3 regions of the Bradyrhizobium sp. T-12 genome follow, and region 3 is predicted to be linked to each of the others. Evidence: predicted binding sites of a transcription regulator. Region 3 holds the regulator's gene; each other region holds the start of a gene.
The links. Region 3 encodes PhoB, which activates phosphate uptake and scavenging genes when phosphate is short. Its sites were predicted from a motif close to TGTCATNNANCTGTCAT; they were not measured.
Positions count from the first base shown of each region.

Region 1: AC0WRY_RS19975 (DUF47 domain-containing protein) is a predicted target of PhoB. The motif match lies at 2,854-2,870, and genes of this name have one in related genera.
Region 2: phnC (phosphonate ABC transporter ATP-binding protein) is a predicted target of PhoB. The motif match lies at 4,581-4,597, and genes of this name have one in related genera.

Region 1 is NZ_CM177756.1:4,211,433-4,217,826, reverse strand. Features, by position in the region: gene AC0WRY_RS19990 (ABC transporter substrate-binding protein) at 1-849, shown strand, start outside; gene AC0WRY_RS19985 (branched-chain amino acid ABC transporter permease) at 923-1,786, shown strand; gene AC0WRY_RS19980 (branched-chain amino acid ABC transporter permease) at 1,788-2,756, shown strand; gene AC0WRY_RS19975 (DUF47 domain-containing protein) at 2,912-3,556, shown strand; gene AC0WRY_RS19970 (inorganic phosphate transporter) at 3,569-4,576, shown strand; gene sugE (quaternary ammonium compound efflux SMR transporter SugE) at 4,569-4,883, opposite strand; gene AC0WRY_RS19960 (peptide chain release factor 3) at 5,055-6,394, shown strand, end outside.
Region 2 is NZ_CM177756.1:6,717,870-6,724,263, forward strand. Features, by position in the region: gene phnF (phosphonate metabolism transcriptional regulator PhnF) at 1-691, shown strand, start outside; gene phnE (phosphonate ABC transporter, permease protein PhnE) at 868-1,713, opposite strand; gene phnE (phosphonate ABC transporter, permease protein PhnE) at 1,710-2,594, opposite strand; gene phnD (phosphonate ABC transporter substrate-binding protein) at 2,665-3,600, opposite strand; gene phnC (phosphonate ABC transporter ATP-binding protein) at 3,661-4,470, opposite strand; gene AC0WRY_RS32080 (transferase hexapeptide repeat family protein) at 4,643-5,302, shown strand; gene AC0WRY_RS32085 (alpha-D-ribose 1-methylphosphonate 5-triphosphate diphosphatase) at 5,299-6,394, shown strand, end outside.
Region 3 is NZ_CM177756.1:6,880,692-6,887,085, forward strand. Features, by position in the region: gene argF (ornithine carbamoyltransferase) at 55-978, opposite strand; gene AC0WRY_RS32920 (aspartate aminotransferase family protein) at 978-2,183, opposite strand; gene AC0WRY_RS32925 (GcrA family cell cycle regulator) at 2,641-3,153, shown strand; gene phoB (phosphate regulon transcriptional regulator PhoB) at 3,226-3,933, opposite strand; gene phoU (phosphate signaling complex protein PhoU) at 3,972-4,688, opposite strand; gene pstB (phosphate ABC transporter ATP-binding protein PstB) at 4,700-5,521, opposite strand; gene pstA (phosphate ABC transporter permease PstA) at 5,518-6,363, opposite strand; gene pstC (phosphate ABC transporter permease subunit PstC) at 6,368-6,394, opposite strand, start outside.

The sequences.
Region 1 (6,394 bases), 2.7 Mb from region 3:
TCAGGTGCGGCGACGTCCGACCTCAGCAACGCGCAGTGCTCGCCCAACACCGTGCACTGGACTTACGACACCTACATGCTGGCCCACACCACCGGGCAGGCGCTGGTCAAGGCGGGGGGCGACAGCTGGTTCTTCCTGACCGCCGACTACGCCTTCGGTGCTGCGCTCGAGCGCGACACCACGGCGGTCGTCACCGCCAACGGCGGCAAGGTGGTCGGCGGCGTCAAGCATCCCTTGAACACGCCGGACTTCTCGTCCTTCCTGCTGCAGGCGCAGTCGTCCAAGGCCAAGATCATCGGACTTGCCAATGCCGGCGGCGACACCACCAACACCATCAAGCAGGCGGCCGAGTTCGGCATCGGCAAGGGTGGCCAGAAGCTCGCGGCGCTCCTGCTCTTCCTCACCGACATCAAGGCGATCGGCCTGGAGACGGCGCAGGGCCTCAACTTCACCGAGACGTTCTACTGGGACATGAACGACCAGACCCGGGCGTTCTCGAAGCGCTTCGCCGCAAAGATGAAGAACAACGCGCCGCCCACCATGGTGCAGGCCGGCGTCTATGCGGGCGTGCGCCACTATCTCAAGGCGCTCGAAGCGCTCGGCGGAAATCCCCACGACGGCGTCAAGATCGTCGAGAAGATGAAGTCGATGCCGACGGAGGACGATCTGTTCGGCAAGGGTGAGATCCAGCCCAACGGCCGCACTATCCACAATGCCTATCTGTTCGAAGTGAAGAAGCCCTCGGAGTCCAAGGGGCCGTGGGACTTCTACAAGCTGGTCGGCACGGTGCCGGGCGACCAGGCTTTCACGCCGCTGTCCGAGAGCAAGTGCGCGCTGCTCAAGAAGTAAGATGACCGCCCGCAGGCCTTGAAGGCTTGCGGGCGACTTTCAAGGGAACGCCGAAGGACCGGGTGCGGGATCGATGCAGGCTCTATACGCTCAGCTACTGGTGGGACTGATCAACGGCTCGTTCTACGCGCTGCTCAGTCTCGGGCTTGCCGTGATCTTCGGCATGCTCAACATCATCAATTTCGCCCATGGCGCGCTCTACATGATGGGCGCCTTCGTCGCCTATTTCCTGCTCAACCTCGGCGGCATCAACTATTGGTGGGCGCTGTTGCTGGCCCCCATCATCGTCGGCATCTTCGGCATGATCCTGGAACGGACCATGCTGCAATGGCTTACCGGGCTCGACCATCTCTACGGCCTGCTGCTGACCTTCGGCATCGCGCTGATCGTGCAGGGCGTGTTCCAGAACTACTTTGGATCGTCGGGCCTGCCTTACGCCATTCCGGATCAGCTCAAGGGCGGCATGAATCTCGGCTTCATGTTCCTGCCGATCTATCGCGGCTGGGTGGTCGTGTTCTCGCTGGTGGTCTGCATCGCGACCTGGTTCTTGATCGAGAAGACGCGGCTCGGCGCCTATTTGCGCGCCGCCACCGAGAATCCGACGCTGGTCCGCGCCTTCGGCGTCAACGTGCCGCGCATGATCACGCTCACTTACGGCCTCGGCGTCGGTCTCGCCGCGCTGGCCGGCGTTCTTTCGGCGCCGATCAACCAGGTGCGGCCGCTGATGGGCGCCGACCTCATCATCGTCGTGTTCGCGGTGGTGGTGATCGGCGGCATGGGATCGATCATGGGCTCCATCATCACCGGCTTCGCGCTCGGGGTGATCGAGGGGCTGACCAAATATTTCTACCCTGAGGCCTCCAACACCGTCGTGTTCGTGCTGATGGTGCTGGTGCTCCTGGTGAAGCCAACGGGATTGACGGGAAGGGCGGCCTGATATGACAACCCTGACGGACGACACGCTGCAGGCAACCCCGCGCGCGATGCGCGACGAGATGATTGTTTTCGTGGTGATGGCGCTGCTGCTGGCATCGGTGCCATTCACGGGCGTCTACCCGTTCTTCGTGATGCAGGCGCTGTGCTTTGCGTTGCTCGCCTGCGCCTTCAACCTCTTGATCGGCTACGGCGGCCTGCTGTCGTTCGGCCACGCGATGTTCATGGGGACCGCCGGCTATTGCAGCGCGCATGCGCTGAAGGTGTGGGCGCTGCCGCCCGAGCTCGGCATCCTCGTCGGCATCGCCGCGGCTTTCGTGCTCTCGCTCATCACGGGCTTCATCTCGATCCGCCGCCAGGGCATCTACTTCTCGATGATCACGCTGGCGCTGTCGCAGCTCTTGTACTTCATCTACCTCCAGGCCCCCTTCACCCACGGCGAGGACGGCATCCAGGGCATCCCGCAGGGGCGCATGTTCGGTATCTTCGATCTGTCCAAGCCGACGGTGCTGTATTACGTCGTGCTGGTCGGGTTCCTCGCCGGCTTCCTCCTGATCTTCCGCATTATCAACTCGCCGTTCGGCGAGGTCCTGAAGGCGATCCGCGAGAACGAGCCGCGGGCGATCTCGCTCGGCTACCGGACCGACCAGTACAAGTTCCTGGCCTTCGTGCTGTCAGGCACGCTGGCCGGTTTTGCCGGTGCGCTGAAGGTATTCGTGGCGCAGAACGCCTCGCTCACCGACGTCCATTGGACGATGTCCGGTGAGGTCGTGCTGATGACGCTGGTCGGCGGCCTCGGCACTATCTTCGGCCCCGTGGTCGGCGCCTTCGTGATCATTGCCATGCAGCAATATCTGGCGGGTTTCGGCCAATGGGTGACGGTGATCCAGGGCTCGATCTTCGTGATCTGCGTGCTCACCTTCCGCCGCGGCGTGATCGGTGAAATCGCGCATTACTTCCGGCGATCGCTCTAAGCCATTGATTTAAAGTCAATTTACTTGTCGCGTGAAAGCGGTGGATGATCCGGCTCCGCGGGCGTGAGATGACACGCGCGCGGATCGAAAATGGTCTATGACAGTTTCATGACGGCCCCTCGGGCCGGGCCATTTCCAACCGGTAGCCTATCCCCATGATGCGATGGTTTCGCGCTTTCCTGCCCAAGGAAGAACGGTTCTTCGACCTGTTCGACCGACATGCCCAGACGGTGATCCAGGGTTCGATCGCGCTCCAGGGCATGCTCAACGGGGGCGAGGAAACGCCGGTCTACTGCCAGCGCGTCAACCAGTTCGAGAACGACGCCGACAACATCACCCGCGAGGTGCTGACGGCGGTGCGCCGCACCTTCATCACCCCGTTCGACCGGGGTGACATCAAGAACCTCATTACCTCGCTGGACGACGCCATCGACCAGATGCAGCAGACCGCCAAGGCCGTGATGCTGTTCGAGGTCCGCAGCTTCGAGCCGCCGATGCGTGAGATCGGCGGACTTCTGATCGAATGCGCCAATCTGGTCGGCCGTGCGCTGCCGCTGATGCAATCGATCGGCCCGAACGTGGCGATGCTGACCGCGATCACGGAAGAGCTGGGCAAGCTGGAAGGCCGTGTCGACGATCTCCACGACATCGGGCTGAAGGAGCTGTTTCTCAAGCATCGCGACGGCAATGCGATGGACTTCATCGTCGGCGTCGAGATCTATGATCATTTGGAGAAGGTGGCCGACCGTTTCGACGACGTTGCGAACGAGATCAACAGCATCGTCATCGAGCAAGTGTAAGGCAGGATTGCTGTGGACGCCGCGTTGGGTCTTCCCATCCTGGTCGGCTTGATCGCCGTCGCGCTGCTGTTCGACTTCCTGAACGGCCTGCACGATGCCGCCAATTCGATCGCGACCATCGTCTCGACCCGCGTGTTGCGGCCGCAATTCGCGGTGTTCTGGGCCGCGTTCTTCAATTTCGTCGCCTTCATGGTGTTCGGGCTGCACGTCGCCCAGACCATCGGCACGGGCATCATCGATCCCGCGATCGTCGACGCCCAGGTGATCTTCGCGGCACTGGTCGGCGCCATCGTCTGGAACCTCGTGACCTGGGCGCTCGGCATCCCATCCTCGTCGTCGCATGCGCTGATCGGCGGGTTATTCGGTGCGGGCGTGGCCAAAGCCGGGATCTCCGCGGCGGTCTGGAGCGGATTGTCCAAGACGGTCATTGCGATCGTGCTGTCTCCGCTCGTCGGCTTCGTGCTTGCGATGGTGCTGGTTGCAATCGTGTCCTGGGCGTCGGTGCGCTCGACGCCATTCGCAGTCGATCGCGCCTTCCGCATCCTGCAATTCGCCTCGGCCTCGCTCTATTCGCTCGGCCATGGCGGCAACGACGCGCAGAAGACCATGGGCATCATCGCCGTGCTGCTCTATTCGCAGGGCCATCTCGGCGGCGAATTCTTTGTTCCCTTCTGGGTGGTGCTGTCGTGCCAGGCGGCGATGGCGATGGGCACCTTGATGGGCGGCTGGCGCATCGTCCGCACAATGGGCCTGCGCATTACCAAACTGACGCCGATGCAGGGCTTTTGCGCCGAGACGGGGGGGGCCGCGACCCTGTTCATGGCGACCTTCCTCGGGGTTCCCGTCTCGACCACCCACACCATCACCGGCGCGATCGTCGGCGTCGGCGCCGCCCGCCGCCTCTCGGCGGTGCGCTGGAACGTCGCCAGCTCGATCGTCTATGCCTGGGTCATCACGATGCCGGCGTCTGCCATCGTCGCGGCGCTGACCTGGTGGGCGGTCAAGATCTTCGTCAAGTAACGAGCTTCAGCCCGACGATCCCGGCGACGATCAGGCCGATGCTGGCAAGACGCAGGGCCGTGGCCGGCTCGCCGAACAGGATGATGCCGAGGGTCGCGGTGCCGACCGCACCGATCCCGGTCCATACCGCATAGGCGGTTCCGACGGGCAGCGATTTGAGGGCGAGGCCGAGCAGGATGACGCTGCCGGCCATGGCCGCGAGCGTGACGACGGACGGAACTAGCTTGCTGAAGCCTTCCGTGTATTTCAGGCCGATCGCCCAGGTAATCTCGAGAAGTCCGGCGACGAACAGGATGCTCCAGGCCATGACGACCCTCCGTTCAAGGCAGGGTCGTCCCCGCGGGCTGATGTGTTGATGAGCGGGAAGGTCGTCCTTCCCCAGGATTGATCGTCAAGCCGATATGGGGCTGGCCGAAGGGCTCCGCAATCGCCAATTGAGGCTTGATCAGGCCCATTTTCCCTGTCAAACGCTGCCGCCATGTCCGACATCGCCATCACCTCCGCCGAATCGCCGGCCCGTTCACCGCTTGCCGCTGAAGTGGCGCGGCGGCGGACCTTTGCGATCATCTCCCATCCTGACGCCGGCAAGACCACGCTGACCGAGAAGCTGCTGCTGTTCGGAGGCGCGATCAACCTCGCAGGCCAGGTCAAGGCCAAGGGCGAGCGGCGCAATACGCGCTCGGACTGGATGAAGATCGAGCGCGAGCGCGGCATCTCCGTCGTGACCTCGGTCATGACCTTCGAGTTCGAGGGCCTCGTCTTCAACCTGCTGGACACGCCGGGCCACGAGGACTTTTCGGAAGACACCTATCGCACGTTGACCGCGGTCGATTCCGCCGTGATGGTGATCGACGCCGCCAAGGGCATCGAGGCGCGCACCCGGAAACTATTCGAGGTGTGTCGCCTGCGCGACATCCCGATCATCACCTTCATCAACAAGATGGACCGCGAGAGCCGCGACGTCTTCGAGCTGCTCGACGAGATCGAGAAGACCCTGGCGCTCGACACCACGCCGATGACCTGGCCGGTCGGACGCGGCCGTGACTTCCTCGGCACCTACGACGTCGTCAATGGCGGCGTGCGCCTGCTTGAAGGCGGCGGCGCCAAGACCGGCGCGGCGCAGCAGATCGAGATCGAGGAACTCGCCAAGCTCAACGCCAATCTCGACGTCTCCGCCGTGAAGGACGAGCTCGAGCTCGTCACCGAGGCCTCGAAGCCGTTCGAGCTGGAAGCGTTCCGCGAGGGCCATCTGACGCCGGTCTATTTCGGCAGCGCGCTGCGCAATTTCGGCGTCGGCGATCTCCTGGAAGGCCTCGGCAAGTTCGCGCCCGAGCCGCGCGCGCAGGACAGCGATCAGCGCAAGGTCGAGGCCACCGATCCCCGCATGAGCGCCTTTGTGTTCAAGATCCAGGCCAACATGGATCCAAACCACCGCGACCGCATCGCGTTTGCGCGCCTCTGCTCGGGCAAGCTCAGCCGCGGCATGAAGGCGAAGCTGGTGCGCACCGGCAAGAGCATGCCACTGTCGAGCCCGCAATTCTTCTTCGCGCAGGACCGCTCGGTCGCGGATGAAGCCTTCGCCGGCGACGTCGTCGGCATTCCCAATCACGGCACGCTACGCATCGGCGACACGCTGACCGAGGGCGAGGATTTCAATTTTGTGGGCGTGCCGAGCTTCGCGCCGGAAATCGTCCGCCGCGTGCGGCTCACCGACGCGATGAAGGCGAAGAAGCTGAAGGAAGCGCTGCAGCAGATGTCGGAAGAGGGCGTGGTGCAGGTGTTCCGGCCGCGCGACGGTGCGCCGGCGCTGGTCGGCGT
Region 2 (6,394 bases), 160 kb from region 3:
GCGCCTCGTTGCCGACGGCATCGAGCGCGGCATCGCCGACGGCCGCTTTGCGGCCGGCGACAAATTGCCGGGCGAGATGGAGATCGCCGAAAGCTATCGCGTGAACCGCCACACCGTGCGGCGCGCACTGGCGGCCCTCGCCGAGCGCGGCCTGGTGCGCGCCGCGCGCGGCAGCGGAACCTATGTCGAGGCGCAGAAGCTCGCCTATCCTCTGCGCTCGCGCACCCGTTTCTCGGAGATCGTCGGCGCCGGCGGCCGCGAGCCGCGTGGCCAGCTGATCGAGGCCTCCGACGATGTCGCGACCCGCGAGCTGGCGCGCGAGCTGGGCCTGAAGGCCGGCGCGCCGCTGGTGCGGATCGAGGCGATCCGCCTCGCCGACCGCACGCCGATCTGTGTCTCGACCACCTGGCTCTCGGCCGAGCTGTTTCCCGGCGCGGGCGCCGTGTTCGCAGCGACGCGATCGATGACGAAACTGCTGGCGCATTATGGCGTGCGCGACTATCGCCGCGGCGCAACCCGGATCACCGCCGGCATCGTGGACGCCACCGACGCGACTCGGCTGGATCTGGCGCTGGGACGCCCGATCCTGGTGGTGGACGCGACCGACCACGATCTCCAGGGCAAGCCGCTGATGACCAAGCACTCGCGATTTGCGGCAGAGCGGGTGGAGTTTCTGGTGGAGAACGGGTGACGTGACCGCTTCTTCCCCTCTCCCCTTGTGGGAGAGGGTGGTTCGCCGCAATTGCGGCGAGACGGGTGAGGGGTTCTCTCCGCGAGCGAATCTCTCGCGCCGAACTTGCGGAGACAGACCCCTCATCCGGCGCTTCGCGCCACCTTCTCCCACAGAGGGGGAGAAAGGAAAAAAACTCAGGCCACCGCCCTACGCCCAATGATCGCAAAGCGCAGCTTGCCCGAGATGAAATCTATCGCGGCGACGGCGACCAGGATCATCAGGATCAGGAACGACACCTTCTGCCATTCCAGGACGCGGATCTGCTCGGCGAGCTGGAGGCCGATGCCGCCGGCGCCGACGATGCCGATGATGGTGGCCGAGCGCGTGTTGGATTCGATGAAATACAGCACCTGGCCGGCGATGACAGGCAGCACCTGCGGCAACAGGCCGAAGCGGATCTCGTGCAGCGGGCTGCCGCCGGAGGCGCGGATGCCCTCGACCTGCTTCTGGTCGGCGCCTTCGATCGCCTCCGAGAACAGCTTGCCGAACGCTCCGAAATCCGACACGGCGATGGCGAGCACACCGGCGAACGGGCCGAGCCCGACGACGTTGATCCACACCAGCGCCCAGATCAGCGTGTCGACGCCGCGGATCGAATCGAGAAAACGACGGACCGGAAAGCGCAGGATCTTCGACGGCACCACGTTGCGCGCGGCCAGCAGGCTGACCGGCAACGCGAAGATTGCGGCGAGCGTCGTCCCCAGCAGCGCGATCGACAGCGTCTCGCCGAGCGCTTTCAGATAGATCGGCAGTGAGGAGCCGGGATCAGGCGGGATCATCATCAACGTGATCCAGCCGAGATGGCTGAGGCCCGCGAAGAACCGCGACGGCGAGAAGTCGAGATCGACGAGGCCGTAAACGAGCACCGCAAAGGCCGCGACGATCATCGCGGGTATGGCGAGCCGCGCCGAGGCGGGCCGGTCGAACACATCAGGATAGCGCGCGCGAAGCGCCTGCGGATCGACCTCGTGCGGCGTCACGTCCGCGCCTCCTTGCCGAACAGGCGTCCGCGCAGCCAGCCGGTGGTGATGTCGATGATGAAAACCGCGATGATGATGGTAAGCAGATTGGCGCTGACGTCCGAATAATAGAATTTGCGGATGGCTACGACGAGCTCCTGGCCGATGCCGCCGGCACCGACGAACCCCATGACGGAAGCTTCGCGGACGTTGATCTCAAAGCGCAGCAGTGCGTAGCTGGCATAGCCCGCCGTCACCTGCGGCACCACCGCGAAGCGCATGCAGGACAGCCAGCTGGCGCCGGTGGAGCGGATGCCCTCGACCGGCTTCATGTCGGCGTTCTCGACGATCTCCGAGAACAGCTTTCCGAGCGCGCCGGTCGAATGGATCGCGATCGCGAGCACGCCGGCCATCGGACCGAGCCCGAAGGCGATCACGAACACCAGCGCGAAGACGATGCCGGGAACGGTGCGGGCGAATTCGAGCAGGCGCCGGACGACGAAGCGCAGCCAGGGCGCGGGCGAGGTGTTCTCGGCCGCGAAGAAGTTGAGGCAAAATGCGACAGTCGCGCCGATCAGCGTGCCGACATAGGAGATCAGCAGGGTCTCGCCCAGCATCTTCAGCCATTTGCGCCAGCCCCACAGCCACTCGCCGACATCGGTCCAGACGCGCTGGCCGCTGTCGAGCGTGAGGATGCGATCGAAATAGCTGACGAAATTGCCAAAATGCGTGAACAGCGTGCGCAGATTCACTTCCGCGCCGATCGCGGCGAGAACCAGCGCCGCGCCGAAGATCACGATTCCCAGCAGCAGGCGGAGCCGCTTGCGCCCGACCGCCCGGCGATAGGCGGCGTCGAGCACGGCGAGCTGCTGGGCAGGGAGGATCGAAACCGCTGTCGTCATCGGCCTGAGATGGTCCCGTCAAAGAAAGAGCCGGGTCCAGGGACCCGGCTCAGGTGCGTTGTCCCGATACTCAGGACGCCTTCTTCTTACGCAGCGCGTCGACGAACTTGATCAGCTCGATCGTGCCATCCCAGTCCTTGGTGGTGGCGTGGTTGAACCCCTTCTTCTGGCCGTCCTGGAGGCGATCGAACGCCGCCTTGTCCTTCGCCGGCGCGTCGAAAAAGGCCTTCGCGATGGCCGCCTTGGCGTCATCAGGCAGGTCGGAATTGTAGGCGTAGGGACCGTTGATGATCGGCGCCGACTTGTGGATGATGCGGAAGTCGTCCTTCTTCATCGCCGAGCCGTCGGCATTCTTCAGCATGCCCTTGGTCAACATCTGCGCCAGCGTCGAATCGTCGTCGGTGGTCCACTGGTTAGCCGCGACGTCGACCGTTCCTTGCGACAAGGCCAGCATCGCGTTCTCGTGGCTGCCGGTGAAGACGACCTTGCTGAAATAGCCCTCGGCATCGTGGATGCCCATCTTGTCGAGCTCGAAGCGCGGCACGTTGTTGCCGGAGGTCGAGTTGGGATCGACGAGGCCGAGGTTCTTGCCCTTGAGGTCGTCGATCTTCTTGTAGGCGCTGCTCGCCTTGACGAAGAACACCGAATAGTAACCGGTGGAGCCGTCGGCGTTGATGTCGTTGGCGAAGGCGTCGGTCTTGACGCCGGTCAGGCGGGCACGCGCGAACGAGGCCGAGCCGTAGCTGGCGATGTGGATGTTGCCGGCGCGCTGGCCTTCGATCACCGCGGCATAGTCATTGGCGATGCGCAGCGTGACCTTCACGCCCAGCTCCTTCGAAAGGTAGCTCATGAACGGCGCCCAGCGCTCGGTGACGCCGGAAGCGTTCTCGGCCGGGACGACGGCGAAGGTCAGCTCGGGATATTTGGCCTTCCAGTCGTCGGCGGAGGCGGAGGCCGTGAACGCAAGCGCGGCGGCGCCGGCAAGAACCAGTCTGCGAGTGATCATGTTACCCTCTTCATCGGTTGGGGTCGGTTGACGCAAAGATTTGCAAACTAAACGAATGGATCAGGCGGCCGCGGCCGTTCCGAGCGCGGGCACGCCAGCGGGCGCTGGCACGGGCAACGCGCCCATGACGTCGGCGGCTTCGAGATCGTAGAGCTCACGGGCGACGTGGTCGGTCAGCGCGGACGGCGCGCCGTCGAACACCACGCGCCCCTGCGCCATGCCGATCAGGCGATCGCAATAGCTGCGCGCCAGATCGAGCGAATGCAGGTTGCAGAGCACCGTGATGCCGAAATGCTTGTTGATGCGCAGCAGCGCATCCATCACGATCTTGGTGTTGCGCGGATCGAGCGAGGCGATCGGCTCGTCTGCAAGGATGATGTCGGGCTGCTGTACCAGCGCACGGGCGATCGCGACGCGCTGCTGCTGGCCGCCGGAGAGCTGATCGGCGCGCTGCGCGGCGAGTGAAGCGATGTCGAACTGCTCGAGTGCCGACATCGCCAGCGCCTTGTCCTGCTCCGTCCAAGTTTGCGACAACGAGCGCCAGGCCGGCATCGTCGCAAGCCGCCCCATCAGGACATTGGTGAGGACATCGAGCCGGCCGACCAGGTTGAACTGCTGGAATATCATCGCCGAGCGCGCGCGCCATTGCCGCAACTCCTTGCCGCGCAGCGCGGTGACGTCGATGCTGTCGAACAGGATACGTCCCTCGGTCGGCGTCACCAGGCGGTTGATGCTCCGCAGCAGAGTCGACTTGCCGGCGCCGGACCGTCCGATCACACCGACGAAGCCGCCGGGGGAGATTTGAAACGAGGCGTCGTCCACCGCGGCTTTCGCGCCGAAGCGACACGTCAGACCATCCACCACCAGCATGCAAGGCTCCAGATTAGCTGGGGCCCACCGCTAACGCCGGCGCTTAACACTTGTGTGACAGATGCGTTGCGATGCGGCGATCCTACACACCTCATCCCCTGTCATCGCCGCGTCATGACACTGTCATCAAGCCGATCGAAGAGGAACGCCCGCCTCGCATTTCGGATTCACCATGGCCGCCAAAGCGCTTTCGGTCCCGCCGACCATCGATCCCTCGGCCAAGCTGCACGAGACCCGGCTCGGCACCTACACCGAGGTCGGCGCGCGCACGATCCTGCACGAGGTGGCGATGGGCGATTACTCCTATGTCGTGAACGACGCCCAGATCACCTACACCACCATCGGAAAGTTCTGCTCGATCGCGGCGATGACGCGGATCAATCCCGGCAATCATCCGATGCACCGCGCGACGCAGGCGCATTTCACCTATCGGTCCAGCGCCTATTTTGAAGGCGAGAGCGACGATGCCGATTTCTTCGACTGGCGGCGGCAGCATCACGTTCATATCGGCCACGACGTCTGGATCGGCCACGGCGCGATCGTGCTGCCCGGCCGCAACGTCGGCACCGGCGCGGTGATCGCGGCCGGCGCCGTCGTCACCAAGGACGTCCCGGCCTACACCATCGTCGCGGGCAATCCGGCCCGCATCGTGCGCCGGAGGTTCACCGAGGAGATCGCCGGAAGGCTCGCGCGGCTCGCCTGGTGGGACTGGGATCACGACAAATTGCGTGAAGCGCTGCCCGATTTCCGCAAGCTCGGGATTGAAGATTTCCTCTCGACGTATGAAGCACAGGCAGCTTCCCCTGCAAGCAAGCAAAGCGCGGTCGCGTGACAGACATTTTCCTTGAAGGCGGCCGGGCCCTGGTCGGCACTGAAATCGTCGAAACGTCATTGGCGGTGTCCGGGCAGGACATCGCAGAAGTGGACGCCTCCCGCCGCCGGGCGCGGCTGGCGATCGATGCACGAGGCCTGCTGGTGCTGCCCGGCATCGTCGACCTTCACGGCGATGCCTTCGAGCGCCAGATGATGCCGCGCGCCGGCGTCGACTTCCCGATCGACGTCGCGCTCGCCGACAGCGACCGCCAGGCCATCAGCAACGGCATCACCACCGTATTTCACGCCACGACCTGTTCGTGGGAGCCGGGCCTGCGCAGCAGCGACAATGCGCGCGGGCTGATGGAGGCGATCGAGCGACAGCGCCCGCAATTCGCCGCCGAGACCCGCTTCCATCTCAGGCACGAAACCTACAATCTCGAGGCCGAGACCGAGATCGCACAATGGCTCAGCGAGGGTCGTGTCGACCTGTTCGCCTTCAACGACCACATGGACGGCACGGTCGCCGACATGGCCAAGCCGCGCAAGCGCAACCGCATGGTGGAGCGCACCGGGCTGTCGGGCGAAGAATTCGACCGGCTGGTCGAGCGCGTGGTCTCGCGTGCCGACGAGGTGCCCGCTTCGGTGTCGCGGCTGGCCGCCGCGGCCCGCGCGGCCGAGGTGCGGATGCTCTCGCACGATGACGCGACGCCGGCGATGCGCCGGGAGTTTCGCGAGCTCGGTGCCGACATCGCGGAGTTTCCGATCAACGAGGAAACGGCGCAGGCGGCGGCAAGCCACGGCGATGCCATCGTCTATGGCGCGCCGAACGTCGTGCGCGGCGGCAGCCACACCGGCTGGACCAAGGCTTCCGATATGATCGCCAAGGGGCTCTGCTCGGTGCTGGCCTCTGACTATTATTATCCCGCGCAGCTGCTCGCCGCGTTCCGGCTCGCTGCCGATGGCGTGCTGCCGCTGACGAAAGCCTGGGATCTGATCTCGGCCGGGCCCGCACGCGCGACCGGCCTTGTCGATCGCGGTGTGCTCGCCGAAGGCCGCCGCGCAGATATCCTGCTGGTCGACGACGGCGTGCCGCTGCGGCCGCGGCTGA
Region 3 (6,394 bases):
TTTCCGCGCGTTGAGAACCCGGATTTTGCTGCGCTCCATCCGAGCTACAAGAAGCTACTTCACCGCGTCGAAGCACCAGGCCAGAATGCCCTTCTGCGCGTGCAGGCGGTTCTCGGCCTCGTCGAACACGACCGATTGCGGGCCGTCGATCACCTCATCGGTGACCTCCTCGCCGCGATGGGCGGGCAGGCAGTGCATGAACAGCGCATCCGGCTTGGCCAGCGACATCAGCTTGCCATTGACCTGATAGGGCTTGAGCACGTTGTGGCGATGCTCGCCTTCCTTGTCGCCCATCGACACCCAGGTGTCGGTGACGACGCAGTCGGCGCCCTTCACGGCGGCCTCGGGATCGGTGCCGAGCATGATCGGCGCGCCCGTCGACTTGATGAAGTCGCGCATCGCCTTTTTCGGCGCGAGCTCCGGGGGCGTCGCGACATTGAGCTGGAACTTGAAGCGTTCGGCGGCGTGCGCCCAGGACGCCAGCACATTGTTGTCGTCGCCGGTCCAGGCCACCGTCTTGCCCTCGATCGGGCCGCGATGCTCCTCATAGGTCATGAGGTCGGCCATCACCTGGCAGGGATGCGAGCGCCGCGTCAGGCCGTTGATGACGGGCACGGTGGCGTTGGCCGCAAGCTCCAGCAGCGCATCGTGATTGAGGATGCGGATCATGATGGCGTCGACATAGCGCGACAGCACGCGCGCGGTGTCGGCGATGGTCTCGCCGCGGCCGAGCTGCATCTCGGCGCCGGTGAGCATGATGGGCTCGCCGCCGAGCTGGCGCATGGCGACGTCGAACGACACCCGCGTCCGCGTCGAAGGGCGCTCGAAGATCATCGCCAGCGTCTTGCCTTCGAGCGGCCGCACCGGCTGCTGCGCCTTCTGCTTGGCCTTCATGGCGCTCGACGCCGCGAGCATGCGCTTGAGCTCCGACAGCGGGAGCTCGTTGATGTCGAGGAAGTGCTTCGGGGACTTGCTCATCAGCTTGCCCGCTTGGTCTGGCCGGCCGCCAATGCGGTGCAGGCACGCTCGAGCCTGATGACGCTGTCCTCGATCTCGGCTTCGGTGACGATCAGGGGCGGCAGGAAGCGCACGACATTATCGCCGGCGCCGACGGTCAGCAGCTTCTCGTCGCGCAAGGCGGCCACCAGATCGCCCGAGGGCACGACGGCCTTGATGCCGATCAGGAGGCCCTCGCCGCGCACTTCGCTGACGATGTCGGGGTGACGATCGATCACGGAGGCGAGCTTCTGCTTGAGCAGCAGCGACATCTTCTGCACGTGGTCGAAGAAGCCGGGCTTGAGCATGACGTCGAGCACGGCGTTGGCCGCGGAGATCGCCAGCGGATTGCCGCCGAAGGTCGAGCCGTGGGAGCCCGGCCCCATACCGGCCGCCGCATCCGCGGTCGCCAGCACCGCGCCGATCGGGAAGCCGCCGCCGAGCGCCTTGGCCAGCGACATCACATCAGGCGTGACACCGGTACGCCGATAGGCGAACAGATCGCCGCTGCGGCCCATGCCGGTCTGCACCTCGTCGAAGGCGAGCAGCAGGCCCTTCTCGTCGCAAAGCTGGCGCAACGCCTTGAGGAAATTGGGAGGTGCCGAGCGCACGCCGCCCTCGCCCTGGATCGGCTCGATCAGGATGCCGGCGGTGTTGGGGCCGATCGCCTTCTTGACGGCTTCGAGGTCGCCATGCGGCACCTGGTCGAAGCCGTCCATCGGCGGTCCAAAACCTTCGAGATATTTTGCAGAGCCGGTCGCAGCCAAGGTTGCCAGCGTGCGGCCGTGGAACGCGCCTTCGAAGGTGATGATGCGGTAACGTTCCGGATGGCCCTTGGAGAAGTGATGATGGCGGACCAGCTTGATCACGCCCTCCAGCGCTTCGGCGCCGGAATTGCAGAAGAACACGAAGTCCGCAAAGCTCTCGTTGCACAGGCGCGCGGCGAGCTTCTCGCCGTCCGGGCTCTGGAACAGGTTCGACATGTGCCACAGCTTCGTCGCCTGCTCCTGCAACGCCTTGACCAGCGCGGGATGGGCGTGGCCGAGCGCGTTTACAGCAACGCCCGAGGTGAAATCGAGATAGCGATCGCCATTGGTCGCGATCAGCCAGCAGCCTTCGCCGCGCTCAAAACCGAGGTTGGCCCTGGCGAAAACGGGGAGCAAATGCGGCGCTACGCTGTTAGTCATGACGGTCACTTGATGTTGCGGACGGTGTGAGGCGTGCATTGCGCAACGCACCATTGACCGGCCCGGAAAACGAAACGTGCCGCCTTTTAAGGGCGGCACGCGGGACTATCTTAGGCCTGGTGAAACGGGTGTCAATGCCGCCCGAAAGCCTCGGGAAACGCAGATTCCGTAGTCTTGCGGTGGCGATTTTGCGGGTTTTACACCACGGAACATGTGGAAGCGAGTCGGCGGACTCTTGCGCGTGAGTCACGCCATATTGTAGCGTTTGGGCTGTCAGATACGACATCTCGTGCAACAGTTCTGATCCCAAGAGTCCTCATGTACCGGCGTAAACGTTCGGGCGCGAGTAGCGCGCCCGGCGAGCCTTAAGGGATTCTGACGGCACGGGTTTTTGAGGCTTAGGCATTCGCCGCACGGACCGCCAGGATGGCAGAAGCGCAGCGAGGGAAAGGGTGCAATGACGGTTTTGACCTGGTCCGACGATCGCGTCGAGCAGCTGAAAAAGCTCTGGGAGGCCGGATTGTCGGCCAGCCAGATCGCAGCAGAGCTCGGCAATGTGACCCGCAATGCCGTGATCGGCAAAGTGCACAGGCTCGGCCTGTCCGGCCGCGCCAAGAGCCCTTCGTCGGCCGCGCCGCGGCCGCGCAAGGCACGCCCGGCGCAGCACATGATGCGGGTGACCCGCCCCATTGCGCGCGGCAACACCGCACTGGCGCAGGCCTTCGAGGTCGAGGTCGAGGCCGAACCGGTCACCTATGACAACGTGGTGCCGATGAGCCAGCGGCTGTCGCTGCTCGAGCTTAACGAGGCGACTTGCCACTGGCCGGTCGGCGATCCCTCGAGCCCGGATTTCTTCTTCTGCGGCGGCAAGGCGCTGTCCGGCCTGCCCTACTGCGCCCAGCATTCGCGCGTGGCGTATCAGCCGGCAGCGGATCGCCGGCGCGCACCGGCGAAGCCGGGCCCGCGGTAAACACGGTCTCAGGCATCGAGACGAAAAAGCGCGCCAGCTGGCGCGCTTTTTGTTGGATTACGGAAGCAGGTCCTACGTCTGCTCAGCCTTCGCAAAGCGGTCATCCAGCGCGTAGCCGGCGCCGCGGACGGTGCGGATCGGGTCCTGCTCGCGACCGAGATTGAGCAGCTTGCGCAGGCGGCCGATATGGACGTCGACGGTGCGCTCGTCGATATAGATGTCGCGGCCCCAGACGCTGTCGAGCAGCTGCTCGCGCGAGAACACGCGGCCGGGATGCTCCAGGAAGAACTCCAGAAGCCGATATTCGGTCGGGCCGAGATCGATCGGGCGGCCCGAGCGCGCCACGCGGCGCTTGTCGCGGTCGAGCTCGATGTCGCCATAGGCCAGCACTGTGGCGAGCCGCTCGGGGCTGGCGCGCCGCAAGAGGCCCTTCACGCGCGCCAAGAGCTCCGGCACCGAGAACGGCTTGACGATGTAGTCGTCGGCGCCGGTCGCAAGGCCGCGCACCCGCTCGCTCTCCTCGCCGCGCGCGGTGAGCATGATGATCGGCAGCTGCTTGGTCTCGGGCCGGGTGCGCAGGCGCCGGCACAGTTCGATGCCCGAGAGGCCCGGCAGCATCCAGTCGAGCACGATCAGGTCGGGAATGTGCTCCTTGAGGCGGGTGTCGGCGTCGTCGCCGCGCATCACCGTCTCGACGTCATAGCCGTCGCCTTCGAGGTTGTAACGCAGAAGCTCGGTGAGAGCTTCCTCGTCCTCAACCACCATAATGCGTGCGCCCATGGTGTCGTCGCTCCTTAGGTCTTCAGCTATTCAAGTCTTCAGGTATTCGGAACCGTCGTGGCGAAAGTCGTCATGTCGCCCTTCGGCCGCTTGTCGGTGATCGCCTGGCCCTCGATCATGTAGAACACGGTCTCGGCGATGTTGGTGGCGTGGTCGCCGATCCGCTCGATGTTCTTGGCGCAGAACATCAAATGGATGCAGAACGAGATGTTGCGCGGATCCTCCATCATGTAGGTGAGGAGCTCGCGGAACAGCGAGGTGCAGATCGCGTCGACTTCCTCGTCGCCCTTCCACACGGCCATCGCCGCCGGCAGATCATGCGCGGCATAGGCATCCAGCACCGACTTGACCTGCTGCTGCACGAGGTCGGTCATGTGCTCGAGGCCGCGGAACAGCTTGAGCGGATGGAAGTCGGTCTCCAGCGCGGCGACGCGCTTGCCCATGTTCTTGGCGAGATCGCCGATGCGCTCGAGGTCGGTCGCAACGCGCATGGCGCCGACGATCTCGCGCAGATCCACCGCCATCGGCTGGCGGCGGGCGATGGTGAGCACGGCGCGCTCCTCGATGCGCTTCTGCAGCGCGTCGAGATCGGCGTCGATGGTGACGACGCGCTGGCCGAGCGCGACGTCGCGGCGGATCAGCGCACCGACGGAATCGACGATCATGCGCTCGGCGATTCCGCCCATCTCGGCGACCAGGCGGGTGAGCTCCTGGAGGTCAGTGTCGAAAGCCTTTGCGGTATGTTCAGAACCCATGTTGCGTCTCCTCAGCCGAACCGGCCGGTGATGTAATCCTGCGTACGCCGATCGCTCGGCGACGTGAAGATCTTGCTGGTGTCGTCGAACTCGATCAGCTCGCCGAGATACATGAAGGCGGTCTTGTCGGAGACGCGCGCCGCCTGCTGCATGTTGTGGGTGACGATCGCGATCGTGTAGTTCTCGGACAATTCCTGGATCAGCTCCTCGACCTTGGCGGTCGAGATCGGATCGAGCGCCGAGCAGGGCTCGTCGAACAGGATCACTTCAGGCCGCACCGCGACGGTGCGGGCGATGCAGAGGCGCTGCTGCTGGCCGCCGGACAGCGACAGGCCGGAGGCGTTGAGCTTGTCCTTGACCTCGTTCCACAGCGCGCCGCCGCGCAGCGCCTTCTCGACCCGGTCGTCCATCTCGGACTTCGAGATTTTCTCGTAGAGGCGGATACCGAAGGCGATGTTCTCGTAGATCGTCATCGGGAACGGCGTCGGCTTCTGGAACACCATGCCGACCCGGGCACGCAGCAGGTTGAGGTCGAGCTTGGGGTCGAGGATGTTGGTGTGGTCGAGCAACAGCTGGCCGGTGGCGCGCTGTCCCGGATAGAGGTCGTACATCCGGTTGAAGATGCGCAGCAGCGTGGACTTGCCGCAGCCCGACGGGCCGATGAAGGCCGTGACGCGATTGGCGCCGAGCGCCAGATTGATATTCTTCAGCGCGTGATGCTCACCGTAATAGAAATTCAGGTTGCGCGCGGTGACCTTGGCTGGCGCCTCGGGCAGCGGCTGCGAGCCGGGGTGAACGCTCGGCGCGCTGACGGAAACAGAGATTTCACTCATTTTGCAGTCCTCTCGGCGCCGATGATGCGGGCGCCAATGTTCAGGGCAAGCACGGTCAGGGTGATCAGCAGGGCGCCGCTCCAGGCGAGCTGCTTCCAATAGGCGTAGGGGCTCTGCACGAAGTTGTTGATGGTGACCGGAAGGTTCGCCATCGTCTTGTCCAGGCCGAGACTGAAGAACTGGTTCGACAGCGCGGTGAACAGCAGCGGCGCCGTCTCGCCGGCGACGCGCGCGGTGGCCAGCAGCACGCCGGTGATGAGGCCGGAGCGCGCCGCGCGATAGGCGATCCGCTTGATCACCAGCGAGCGCGGCAGGCCGAGCGCGCTGGCGGCTTCACGCAGCGGGTTCGGCACCAGCAGCAGCATGTCCTCGGTGGTGCGCACCACGACCGGGATGACGATCACGGCAAGGGCCAGCGCGCCTGCAATGGCCGAGAAGCCGCGCATCGGCACCACCACCGCGCCGTAGATGAACAGGCCGATGATGATCGAGGGCGCCGAGAGCAGGATGTCGTTGATGAAGCGGATCACCGAGGTCAGCTTGTCGTTGCGGCCGTACTCGGCGAGATAGGTGCCGGCGAACAGGCCGAGCGGCGCGCCGATGCCGACGCCGAGCACGGTCATGATGATCGAGCCGACGATGGCGTTGCGCAGGCCGCCCTCGGTCGAGCCGGGCGGAGGCGTGTCCGCGGTGAAGAGCTGAACGTTCAGGCCCGCCACGCCGTTGTAGAGCAGCGTGATCAGGATCAGCGCGAGCCAGGTTACGCCGAAGGCGGCAGCCGCGAAGCAAAGGCCGCGGATGATGAAATCCTTGCGGCGGCGGCGTGAATAGATCGGATTCATGGCGCTAGTTCCCCGCCTTCTTTTCCAGCCG